2 regions of the Streptomyces vastus genome follow, and region 1 is predicted to be linked to the other one. Evidence: riboswitches for the same ligand, from Rfam matches in the RefSeq annotation. Region 1 holds a riboswitch; the other holds the start of a gene.
The links. A riboswitch is a leader RNA that binds a small molecule or an ion and turns the genes downstream of it on or off. The one in region 1 is predicted to bind cyclic di-AMP.
Positions count from the first base shown of each region.

Region 2: it holds a riboswitch for cyclic di-AMP, as region 1 does, so the genes downstream of both, ABD357_RS30550 (M23 family metallopeptidase) here and ABD357_RS26095 (M23 family metallopeptidase) in region 1, are expected to answer to the same signal.

Region 1 is NZ_BAAASJ010000067.1:17,582-23,245, forward strand. It holds gene ABD357_RS26085 (M16 family metallopeptidase) at 1-271, shown strand, start outside; gene ABD357_RS26090 (M16 family metallopeptidase) at 268-1,659, shown strand; cyclic di-AMP (ydaO/yuaA leader) riboswitch at 1,876-2,033, shown strand; gene ABD357_RS26095 (M23 family metallopeptidase) at 2,047-2,835, shown strand; gene ABD357_RS26100 (GntR family transcriptional regulator) at 3,065-3,760, shown strand; gene ABD357_RS26105 (HPr family phosphocarrier protein) at 3,976-4,257, opposite strand; gene ABD357_RS26110 (bifunctional acetate--CoA ligase family protein/GNAT family N-acetyltransferase) at 4,428-5,664, shown strand, end outside.
Region 2 is NZ_BAAASJ010000097.1:113,350-119,013, reverse strand. It holds gene ABD357_RS30555 (PrsW family intramembrane metalloprotease) at 1-669, shown strand, start outside; gene ABD357_RS30550 (M23 family metallopeptidase) at 756-1,772, opposite strand; cyclic di-AMP (ydaO/yuaA leader) riboswitch at 1,784-1,940, opposite strand; gene ABD357_RS30545 (PP2C family protein-serine/threonine phosphatase) at 2,229-3,419, opposite strand; tRNA gene ABD357_RS30540 (tRNA-Met) at 3,492-3,565, opposite strand; gene ABD357_RS30535 (dihydrofolate reductase family protein) at 3,646-4,791, opposite strand; gene ABD357_RS30530 (MarR family winged helix-turn-helix transcriptional regulator) at 4,860-5,378, shown strand; gene helR (RNA polymerase recycling motor ATPase HelR) at 5,398-5,664, opposite strand, start outside.

The DNA.
Region 1 (5,664 bases):
GGGCCCCACGGCCGAGGAAATGGAGCGCGCCCAGGCTCAGTTGGAACGCGAGTGGCTGGACCGGCTCGGTACGGTCGCCGGCCGCGCCGACGAACTGTGCCGCTACGCCGTCCTGTTCGACGACCCGCAGCTCGCCCTGACCGCCGTACAGCGCGTGCTCGACGTCACGGCCGACGAGGTCCAGGAGGCCGCCAAGTCCCGCCTGCGCCCCGACAACCGCGCGGTGCTCGTGTACGAGCCGATCGCCACCGACGAGGAGAGCGCCCAGTGACCGAGGCCACCGTGACCATGGACTTCCACCCCCAGCCCCAGGCCGGCGAGGCCAAGCCCTGGGCCTTCCCGGCGCCCGAGCGCGGGGTGCTGGGCAACGGCCTGACGCTGCTGCGCTGTCACCGCCCCGGCCAGCAGGTCGTCGCCGTGGAAGTGCTCCTGAACGCACCGCTGGAGGCCGAGCCGAAGGGCCTGGACGGTGTCGCCACGATCATGGCGCGTGCCTTCTCCGAAGGCACCGACAAGCACTCCGCCGAGGAGTTCGCCGCCGAGCTGGAGCGCTGCGGCGCCACGCTGGACGCGCACGCCGACCACCCGGGCGTACGCCTGAGCCTCGAAGTCCCCGTGTCGCGGCTCCAGAAGGCGCTCGGCCTGCTCGCCGACGCCCTCAGGGCGCCCGCCTTCGAGGACAGCGAGGTCGAACGCCTCGTCCGCAACCGGCTCGACGAGATTCCGCATGAGACCGCCAACCCGGCCCGCCGCGCCGCCAAGGAGCTCTCCAAGCAGCTCTTCCCGGCGACCTCACGCATGTCGCGCCCGCGCCAGGGCACCGAGGAGACGGTCGCGAGCATCGACTCGGCGGCCGTACGCGCCTTCTACGAGAAGCATGTACGCCCCGCCACCACCACCGCGGTCGTCGTCGGCGACCTCACCGGTGTCGACCTCGACGCGCTGCTCGGCGAGACGCTCGGCGCCTGGACCGGCTCGCCGGCCGAGGCGCGTCCCGTGCCTCCGGTGACCGCCGACGACACCGGCCGTGTGGTCATCGTCGACCGTCCCGGAGCCGTCCAGACACAGCTGCTCATCGGCCGCGTCGGCGCCGACCGGCACGACCGTGTGTGGCCCGCCCAGGTGCTCGGCACGTACTGCCTCGGAGGCACCCTCACCTCGCGTCTTGACCGTGTCCTGCGCGAGGAAAAGGGCTACACCTACGGTGTGCGGGCGTTCGGCCAGGTGCTGCGCTCCGCTCCGGACGGCACGGGCGCCGCGATGCTCGCCATCAGTGGCTCGGTGGACACGCCGAACACCGGCCCGGCGCTCGACGACCTCTGGAAGGTGCTGCGTACGCTCGCGGCCGAGGGCCTGACGGACGCCGAGCGCGACATCGCCGTACAGAACCTGGTGGGCGTGGCGCCGCTCAAGTACGAGACCGCGGCCGCCGTCGCCGGCACGCTCGCCGACCAGGTGGAGCAGCACCTGCCGGACGACTTCCAGGCGACGCTGTACCGCCAACTCGCCGCGACGGGCACTGTGGAGGCCACCGCGGCCGCCGTGAGCGCCTTCCCGGTGGACCGTCTGGTGACCGTCCTCGTCGGGGACGCCGCCCAGATCGAGGAGCCCGTCAAGGCCCTCGGAATCGGTGAAGTGAGCGTGGTCCCGGCCGAGTAGAGCACCGCCGCACATCCCTGGGGACCCTGGAGGCTGATGAGCCTCCAGGGTCCCGCTTTGTCCAAATTGATTGGATTGATTGAGAGTTGGTATGGAGGTTGTGTGTCTGCCCTGTGGCGTGCGCTACAAAAGCCGTCATCCGTTTGTTGTTTGAGAGATGGCCCGCTTAGCGTCGGTCCGGCTGTTCGTCAGGCAGTGCGCCGCATCCGCGGCACCGGACAGTCATCGCCGAGTCCCCGTACGGCGCGAGCCAGGGGAGCCGGGGACCCATCGCAGTCCCTGGGGTGAATCGGGCGCCCTCCTGGAGGGAGCCCGTAGGAGACCTTCCTGCTCCGAACCCGTCAGCTAACCCGGTAGGCGAGAAGGAAGGAAAGGACCAGCCACTTCATGGCGTTCACCCGCGCCACCGGGAAGCACCGTCGCCCGAGCCGTACGAAGCGCACGTCCTCGAGGACCGTGGGCGTTGCGACGCTCGCCACCACCGGTGTCATCGGCACCCTGGCCGCCCCGGCGTTCGCCGGCCCCTCCTCGGTCAAGCAGACAGGGCTGACCCAGGCCGTCACCATGGGCGACTCGGTCGCCGACCAGATCGACGCCCAGGCGCACGCCCAGCGGCAGGCCGCCGAGGAGGCCGCCGCCCGCGAGGCGGCCGAGGAGGCCGCCCAGAAGCGGGCCGCGGAGCAGAAGGCCCGTGCCGAGGCGAAGGCCAAGGCCGAGCGTGAGGCCAAGGAGCGCGCCGCCCGCGAGGCCGAGCGCAAGCGCCTGCTCAACTCCTTCGTCTCGCCGATCAGCGACTCGTACGTCTCCACCGGCTACAAGGCCGGCGGCTCCGTCTGGTCCTCCGGCAGCCACACCGGCATCGACTTCCACGCCGCAAGCGGCACCACCGTCCGCGCCGTGGGTGCCGGCACCGTCGTAGAGGCCGGCTTCGAGGGCTCGTACGGCAACCAGGTCGTCATCAAGATGAACGACGGCACGTACACGCAGTACGCCCACATGTCGTCCCTCTCCGTCTCCGTCGGCCAGAGCGTCACCCCGGGCCAGCAGATAGGCCTCTCCGGGGCGACCGGCAACGTCACCGGAGCACACCTCCACTTCGAGGCACGTACGTCCCAGGAGTACGGCTCGGACATGGACCCCCTCGCCTACCTCAGGTCGCACGGCGTGAACGTCTGACTGCGCTGACGGCGCAGAAGCATCACCGCACCCCTCCTGAAAGCCCCGGCTCACCGAGCCGGGGCTTTCAGGCATGCCGACGGGACGACTGCCTGTTCTGCGCGACTATGTGTCCAAAAAAACTCCATGGATTCCGGCCCGCCATCGGAATTTCCGGCTCTCTGCAATAGAGTCACCGAACGAGCGTCAATCGACCGCGTTTCGCGGGGATTAAGGCGGAGGTCCGGTCATGCGTATTCCCGCGCACTCGGTATGCACGGCGATCCGTGACGACATCGTCGCGGGTGTCTACGAACGCGGCAGCCGGCTCACCGAGGAACTGCTCGCGCGTCGCTACGGCGTCTCGCGGGTCCCCGTGCGGGAGGCGCTGCGCACGCTGGAGGCGGAGGGCTTCGTCGTCACCCGCCGCCACGCGGGCGCGTGCGTCGCGGAACCCACCGAGCAGGAGGCCGCCGACCTCCTGGAGATGCGCATGCTCCTGGAGCCGCTGGGCGCCGCGCGCGCCGCGCAGCGGCGGACGGAGGCGCACCTCAAGGTGCTGCGAGGCCTCGTCAGGCTGGGCCAGGAGCGGGCCAGGAGGGGCCAGGGCGAGGATCTGCGCTCGCTGGGCGGCTGGTTCCACGAGACGCTCGCGCAGGCCTCCGGCAGCCCCGCGCTGACCTCGATGCTCACCCAGCTGCGGCACAAGATCGCCTGGATGTACTCGGTTGAGGCGCCGGCCCACCCCGCCGAGTCCTGGTCGGAGCACGGCGGCATCGTGGACGCCGTCGCGCGCGGCGACAGCGAGCGGGCCCGGGCCATCACGGCTCTGCACACCGAGCGGGCGACGGCCGCACATCGGCTGCGCTTTCCCGAGCGCGCTGATCGCGTGGAGCGTGTGAGGACTTCGCAACACCCCGTAAACACGGCGAGCCTGCGGCATTAACAGTGGCGCCGTATACAAAGGGGGAGTAATTCGCGGGGGATTATTTTCGCTGCCCGCATCCTGGAATTGCAAAGGGCCCGCCCGATATTTCGGGCGAGCCCTTCAGGTATGTGTGCGGGATGGTGTCTTTTGATGCGACGACCACCGCAACCATCAATTGAGGAACCCAGGCCGCGCGCAACCATCTCCGCGAGAGCGGCGCCGGTTCAGGTGCACTAAACAGTCTCGGGCAGTTCCTCGAGCCCTTCCGCGACCAGCTTGGCCAGGCGGTCGAGCGCGGCGTCCGCGCCCTCGGCGTCGGAGGCCAGGACGATCTCCTCGCCGCCCTTGGCGCCCAGGCCGAGCACCGCGAGCATGGAGGCGGCGTTGACGGGGTTGCCGTCCGCCTTGGAGATCGTCACAGGGACGCCGGCGGCCGTGGCCGCACGGACGAAGATGGAGGCGGGGCGGGCGTGGAGGCCCTCGGCCCAGCCGACGTTGACGCGGCGCTCAGCCATGTGATGCTGCCCTTCAGGTGTTCTCAGGTTGTCTAGACCACTATTCCATACGTGAAGCGTCCCCGAGCGGGCGATGAGCCCGGCAGAGGCCAGGAGCCCGTGCGGGGGCCCGAGTCGGGACCCGGACTCGCCTCGCGCCATTGTCGGACACGAGCCGTACTCTGGGGCCCATGCAGACCTCGTCGGACCGGCACGAGTATCCCGCCCACTGGGAGGCCGACGTCGTGCTGCGCGACGGCGGCACCGCGCGCATCCGGCCGATCACGGCCGACGACGCCGACCGCCTGGTCAGCTTCTACGAGCAGGTGTCCGACGAGTCGAAGTACTACCGCTTCTTCGCGCCGTACCCGCGCCTGTCCGCAAAGGATGTCCACCACTTCACGCACCACGACTTTGTGGACCGGGTGGGACTCGCGGCCACGGTCGGCGGCGAGTTCATCGCCACCGTACGCTACGACCGCATCAACGCCGAGGGGCTGCCGGCCTCAGCTCCGGCCAACGAGGCCGAGGTCGCCTTCCTCGTGCAGGACGCCCACCAGGGCCGCGGCGTGGCCTCCGCGCTGCTGGAACACATCGCCGCGGTGGCCCGCGAGCGCGGCATTCGCCGGTTCGCCGCCGAGGTGCTGCCCGCCAACAACAAGATGATCAAGGTGTTCACGGACGCCGGCTACCAACAGAAGCGCAGCTTCGAAGACGGCGTCGTACGCCTGGAGTTCGACCTGGAGCCCACCGACCGCTCACGCGCGGTGCAGTGGGCCCGGGAGCAGCGTGCCGAGGCGCGGTCCGTGGCCCGGCTCCTCACACCCGGTTCGGTCGCCGTCATCGGGGCCGGCCGCGCACCCGGGGGAGTGGGGCGCAGCGTCCTCGACAACCTCCGTGGGGCCGGGTTCGGCGGACGCCTGTACGCGGTGAACAGGGCCCTGCAGGAGAAGGAACTCGGCGGAGTCGCGGCGTACCGCTCGATCCGTGACATCCCGGACCCCGTCGATCTCGCCGTGGTCGCCGTCCCGGCCGAGCACGTCCCCCAGGCCGTCGCCGACTGCGGTGAGCATGGCGTGCAGGGGCTCGTCGTGATCTCCGCGGGGTACGCCGAGAGCGGCCCCGAAGGGCTGGAGCGCCAGCGTGAACTCGTGCGCCACGCGCGCGCGTACGGCATGCGCATCATCGGGCCCAACGCCTTCGGGGTCATCAACACCGCTCCGGATGTACGGCTCAACGCCTCGCTCGCGCCCGAGATGCCGCGGTCCGGACGCATCGGTCTGTTCGCGCAGTCCGGTGCCATCGGGATCGCGCTGCTGTCCCGGCTGCAGCGGCGCGGTGGCGGCGTCACGGGCGTGACCGGGGTGTCGACGTTCATCTCCTCGGGCAACCGCGCGGACGTGTCCGGCAACGACGTACTGCAGTACT
Region 2 (5,664 bases), on a different contig from region 1:
TTCGCGCACCCGCTGTTCACCGTGCTCACCGGCATCGGCTTCGGCATCGCGGCGCTCTCGGCGGACCGCCAGCACCTACGACGCGTACTGCTGCCCTTCGCGGGCCTGCTGCTGGCGATGGGCATGCACGCCCTCTGGAACGGCTCGTCGACCTTCGGCACGTACGGCTTCTTCGCGGTGTACGCGGCGTTCATGGTGCCCGCGTTCGGCCTGCTGACCTGGCTGGTCATCTGGACGCGGCAGCGTGAGCTCGGCACGGTGCGCGCCGAGCTGCCCGCGTACGCCATGGCGGGCTGGCTGACCGTTCCCGAGCCGTTCGTGCTCGGCTCGATGAAGGCGCGGCGACTGGCCCGCGAGTACGCCACGTATCACGGCGGGCGCCCGGCGGGGCGGGCGGTCGCGGAGTACGAGGCGTACGCGACGTCCCTCGCGTTCCTGCGCCACCGGGGGCGCCGCGGCCGTGCGGGCGCCGACTTCGTCGTACGGGAACGGGAGTTGCTCCACGAGCTGTGGGCCCGCCGCGAGCTTGCCCGCCCCGCGCTGGCGTACGCGGCCCGGTCCACGGCTCCGCTCCCGGTGCCGCCACCGTGGCCTACGTACGGGAACGCGTACGGGCAGGCGTCGCCCTTCCCGGCGTACGACCCGGCCTACAACCCCTACCGGAACTAGGCGAAAAAGCAGGACGCCACCCGCTTCTCGTCCGAAAGCGGATGGCGTCGAAGAGCTGGTCGAAGAGCCGACCGAGACCTACGGGTTTACGGGTTGAGCCCCTTGCTCCGCAGCCAGGCCATCGGGTCGATTCCGTCGCCACCCGCCGTCTTGACCTCCATGTGGAGGTGCGCCCCGGTGACGTTGCCGGTCGCGCCCACGCGGCCGATGACCTCGCCCGTGCTGACCTGCTGGCCGACGCTGACGCTGATCGAGGACTGGTGGGCGTACCAGATCTCCGTGCCGTCGTCGAGCTTGAGCTTGGTGAGGTAGCCGTACGAGCCGTTCCAGCCGGCCTCGGTGATGGTGCCGCTGTGGACCGCCTTGAGCGGCGTACCCGACGGGGCGGCGAAGTCCAGGCCGGTGTGGGACCCGGAGGACCACAGGGCGCCGGACTGCCCGAAGGTCGAGGTGATGGTGTACGAGGACGTCGGCAGCGCGAAGCTCCTGGCGAGCTCGGCGAGGCGCTCCGCCTCGGCCTTCTGCCGGGCCTCCTCCGCCGCCTTCTCCTTGGCGGCTTCGGCCTTGGCCTGGGCGGCTTCCCGCTCCTTGGCGGCCTGCTCGGCGGCCTGCTTGGCGGCGGCGGTCGCCGCAGCCTGCCTGGCCTCGCGGTCCACCTGGTCCTGCTGCCGCTCGGCCTGCAGGATGATGCGGGCGCGCAGGGCCTCGCCCGCGTCGGAGTTGCCCTGCTCGGCGTCCGCCGTGCTCAGACCGGCCTGGGTGAGCGGTGTCGCGGAGCCGGCCTCTTCCTCGGGGTCGTCCGAGATCAGGGGAAGGTCGGGAAGGGTGATGGAGACCGGCGGTTTGCCGGTCTGCGCGCTGGCCATGCCGCCCGCGCTGACGGCCGCTATGACCCCGACGCCCAGAACCGTGGAGCTGCGCGCAAGGCCTCCTCCGCGCTGCTTGCCGACGCGGTGCCTGCCGCGAACGGGCTTGAGGGAATCCTCGGTGGGGTTCCACTCCTCCCAGGTCTCCTCGTCCTGGCGTTTGCCGTAGCCGAATGAGTCGGGCTGCTGCTCACTCGGCGCGAACGAAGTCTGGGGGGCAGGCCGGTTGGACGCCACGTAGGCGCACTCCTTTCCTTCCTTGTCGCCTACCGGGTTAGCTGACGGGTTCGGAGCAGGAAGGTCTCCTACGCGCGTCGCTCACGGTGTCTCCACCAGGAACAACGCCCGATTCACCCCAAGTTGGTGGTTCCCCGGTTCCCTTGCGGGATTCGGCGCGTGCGCACGGAGCCGACTCTTGTGACGGCTGGGACGACCGCGCTGCGTTATCGAACGTTAATAGAGGCAGGCACCGGATTCCAAGCTGTTCTGAAGATTCGTTGGCGGTCTTGGCCTGGACTTTCAGGTCATGAGCGGGACGAATCGGGCGAGTTGATCCTGACTCAGGGGTAATTCACTGCTGTGACTTCTGTTGACAATGTTTCAGTTGCTAACCGGAGTGAGTTGATTCGACTACTACCGGTGATATTGAAACCCCGCAGGCACCAAGACCACGGGGCGGTTCAAGAACCCGCCTCACGGCCTCCTGACGGCCAGCAGCGCCATGTCGTCCGTCGCGCCGCCGGCTCCCGTGTGCCGGAGGACCGCCTCCACGAGCGTGGCGAGCAGCACCCGGGGTCCGTGGAAGGTCCGGCCCGCGAGGCACTGAGCGGGGTCGAAGAAGACGCCGTGCCGGTCCCGGGCCTCGGTCACCCCGTCCGTGTAGAAGAGCAGGGTGGCCCCGCCGGGGAACGGGACCTCCTGCGCCCGGCCGGGCCACGGGCCCAGCTCGCCCATCCCGAGCGGCAGTGCGGGGTCCTCGGACCGGAGTGTTTCCAGCGAGCCGTCCCCGTACAGCAGGAGCGGCCCGGGGTGACCGCGGTGGACGATGCGTACGACGGCGCCGGCGTGCGGGATCTCGGCGAGTACGGCGGTGGTGAAGCCCTCGACCGCTTCGAGGCCGCCTCGCCGGGCGGCCTCGCGCACCAGCGCCCGCTCCAGCCGCTGCGCCACCGCCTCCAGGGTCGCCTCCTGCTCGGCGGCCTCCCGGAAGGCCCCGATGAGCACGGCAACGGCCGCCACAGCGCCCATGCCCTTCCCCCGTACGTCACCGAGGACGAGCCGTACGCCGTGCGGGGTGTCCTGCACGGCGTACAGGTCACCCCCGATGAACGCGTCCGCCTGCGCCGCCTCGTACCGCGCCGCGATGTCGAGCCCGCCGATCCGTTCGGCCGGTTCGGGCAGTACGGCCCTCTGGGCCGCCTCCGCGATCTCGCGCGCGGAGGCGAGACGTTGGTCACTGCGGCGTACGAGGCGGTTGATGGCGAGGGCCAGCAGGGCGACCGCCGCCGCGGTGGCGATCTCGGTGGCCGAGCCCACGTCGAAGGGCCCCCTGATGTGCAGCAGGGACAGGGCGGCGACGGCCACGACTCCGGTACGCAGCGTGTTGCCGAACGTGGAGAGGGGCGCCGCGACGAGCGGGGCGACCGTGAAGAAGGGCACCGCGGTGAAGGGGGGCGGGGTGAGGAAGTCGTAGCAGACGCCCGCGATGATCAGCAGCACAGGGAGGGCGCGGACAAGAGTCCGGAGGTCAGCGACCCTCCGCCAGCCAGTCTCCGCTTCTCCCGGCCCCACCACTGCTCTCCCGCCCTTCACCGCGCTCCGTCCAGGTTTCCCGGCGGGTGGTCGGGGGGCGACCTGTGCGGGCCGAGTGAGTGAGCGGACCATCGGGACAGCACCGTCGGAAACCCGGAAAGCACTCAGGGCCGGAACCCGTGGGTTCCGGCCCTGAGTGTTCAGTAGCGGGGACAGGATTTGAACCTGCGACCTCTGGGTTATGAGCCCAGCGAGCTACCGAGCTGCTCCACCCCGCGTCGGTAAGACCAGTGTACGCCATCCGCGGGACGCTCAGCACACGGGTTTTCGCCGCCTGCCCTTAACCGATCGCTCCCGGTCACCGGCCGAGCAGGTGGCGGTTGGGCTCGGCGGCCCGTTCCGCGTATTCCGGGAGTACGACGACTTCGGCGCCTTCGGCGGCCAGCAGGCCGCTGCCGTCCGCGGACCGGACGAACGTGTCCGGCTCGCGCCAGGCGGTGACCACGCGGCGTACGCCCGCGTCGAGGATCAGGCGGGCGCAGGGGGCAGGCCGGGAGGCGCGGCGGGCGCAGGGTTCCAGGCTGCTGTAGACGGTGGCGGCGGGAAGGCGCGGATCGGCCGGGTCGAGTTTCGCGAGCGCGGCCTCCTCGGCGTGCGACACGGGGTCGGACTCGCGGGAGTACCCGCGGGCCAGTTCCGTACCGTCCGCCGCCACGACGACCGCGCCGACGCTGAACGCGGTCCGCGAAGGCGGGCACTGGGCGGCGAGCTCGCAGGCGAGCTCCAGCCAGTGCCGGTCGGCGGCGGAGGCCGGCCCGCCTGCTCCGGGCGCCGTGGGCACGTAGCGCATGAGCACCACATCGCCCACCGGCCGGGTCTCCACCAGCCGCATCCGGTTGCGCACCCCGCCCGGGTAGCCGCCGGGTCCGAACAGCCGGGGTGCGTCCGGCTGCCCCACGAGGAGGGGCGCGAGAGCGAGCTGCAGCTCGTCCGCGAGGCCCTCCTGAAGCAGCTGGGTGTGCACGCGCCCGCCGCCTTCGACCATGAGCCGCCGTACGCCTCGTACATCGTGGAGGTGGTCGAGTACGGCCGGCCAGTCGAGCTCGGGCCCGACGGGGACGACATCGACGCCCTGACCGCGGAGGGCCGCGGTGGCTTTCGGGGCGCCCTTGTCGGTCGTGTACACGACCTTCTCGCCGCCCGTGGACCAGAAGTTGAGGGTCGGGTCCAGGTCGCCGCTGCCGCTGACGGTGACCTTCAGCGGGTACTCCGGGCGGCCTTCCGCGATCCTGGCCGCGCGCCGCTCGGCGGAGTTGACCAGGAGGCGGGGGTTGTCGGCGCGCAGGGTGCCCGCGCCGACCAGGATCGCGTCGGAGTGGGCCCGCACCTCGTCGACCCGGTCGAAGTCGGCCGGGCCGGAGAGCCGCAGCCGTTCGGGGCCGGTGTCGTCCAGGTAGCCGTCGAGGGAGACGGCGGCGGACAACAGGACGTAGGGGTGGGGCATGGGGCGTACTCTCCGCTCGTGTCAAGCCGATGGTGGTTCAACTTTTAAACAGTACCTACACTGAAGGCATGACGACCCGCTGGCTCACCCCCGAGGAGCAACGCGCCTGGCGCGCGTACATCGCCGCCTCCCACCTTCTGGAGGACGCGCTCGACCGGCAGCTCCAGCAGGAGGCCGGTATGCCGCACCTGTACTACACGATCCTGGCCACCCTCTCCGAGACTCCTCACCACTGTCTGCGGATGACAGATCTCGCCGAGGCCCTGAAGATCACCCGCAGCCGGCTGACGTACGCCGTGACACGTCTGGAGAAGGACGGTGTCGTACGCCGGCAGGACTGCAGCATGGACAAGCGCGGGAGCCTCGCAATCCTGACCGACGAGGGGATGGCGGTGCTGGAGCGTGCGGCGCCGGGTCATGTCGAGATGGTGCGCTCCGCGCTCTTCGAGCACCTCACTCCGGAGCAGGTGGGGCAGTTGGAGGAGATCTTCACGGGGGTTGCGGGGGCGCTCCAGGGAGACGGGGGAAAGGCAGCGTCGGACGACCTGCCGTGGCGGCGGCGGTCGTCCGGCCAGCAGTGCACGTAGGCGGTACCGGCGCCCGGCGTCAGGTGGTCGTGAGGATGGCGAGTTGCTGGGTCGCCCGGGTCATCGCGACGTAGTGGTCGACCGCTCCTTCGATGCCGTCGCCGAACTCCTCCGGGTCGATGAGGACGACGAGGTCGAACTCGAGCCCCTTCGAGAGCTCCGGGGTGAGGGAGCGGACGCGGGACGACGTCGTACGGAATCGGAACGTCACAGGGGGTGTCGTACCGGATGTCGTATCGGATGTCGTACGGGATGTGGGGACGCCGATGACGCAGGCGATTCCGTC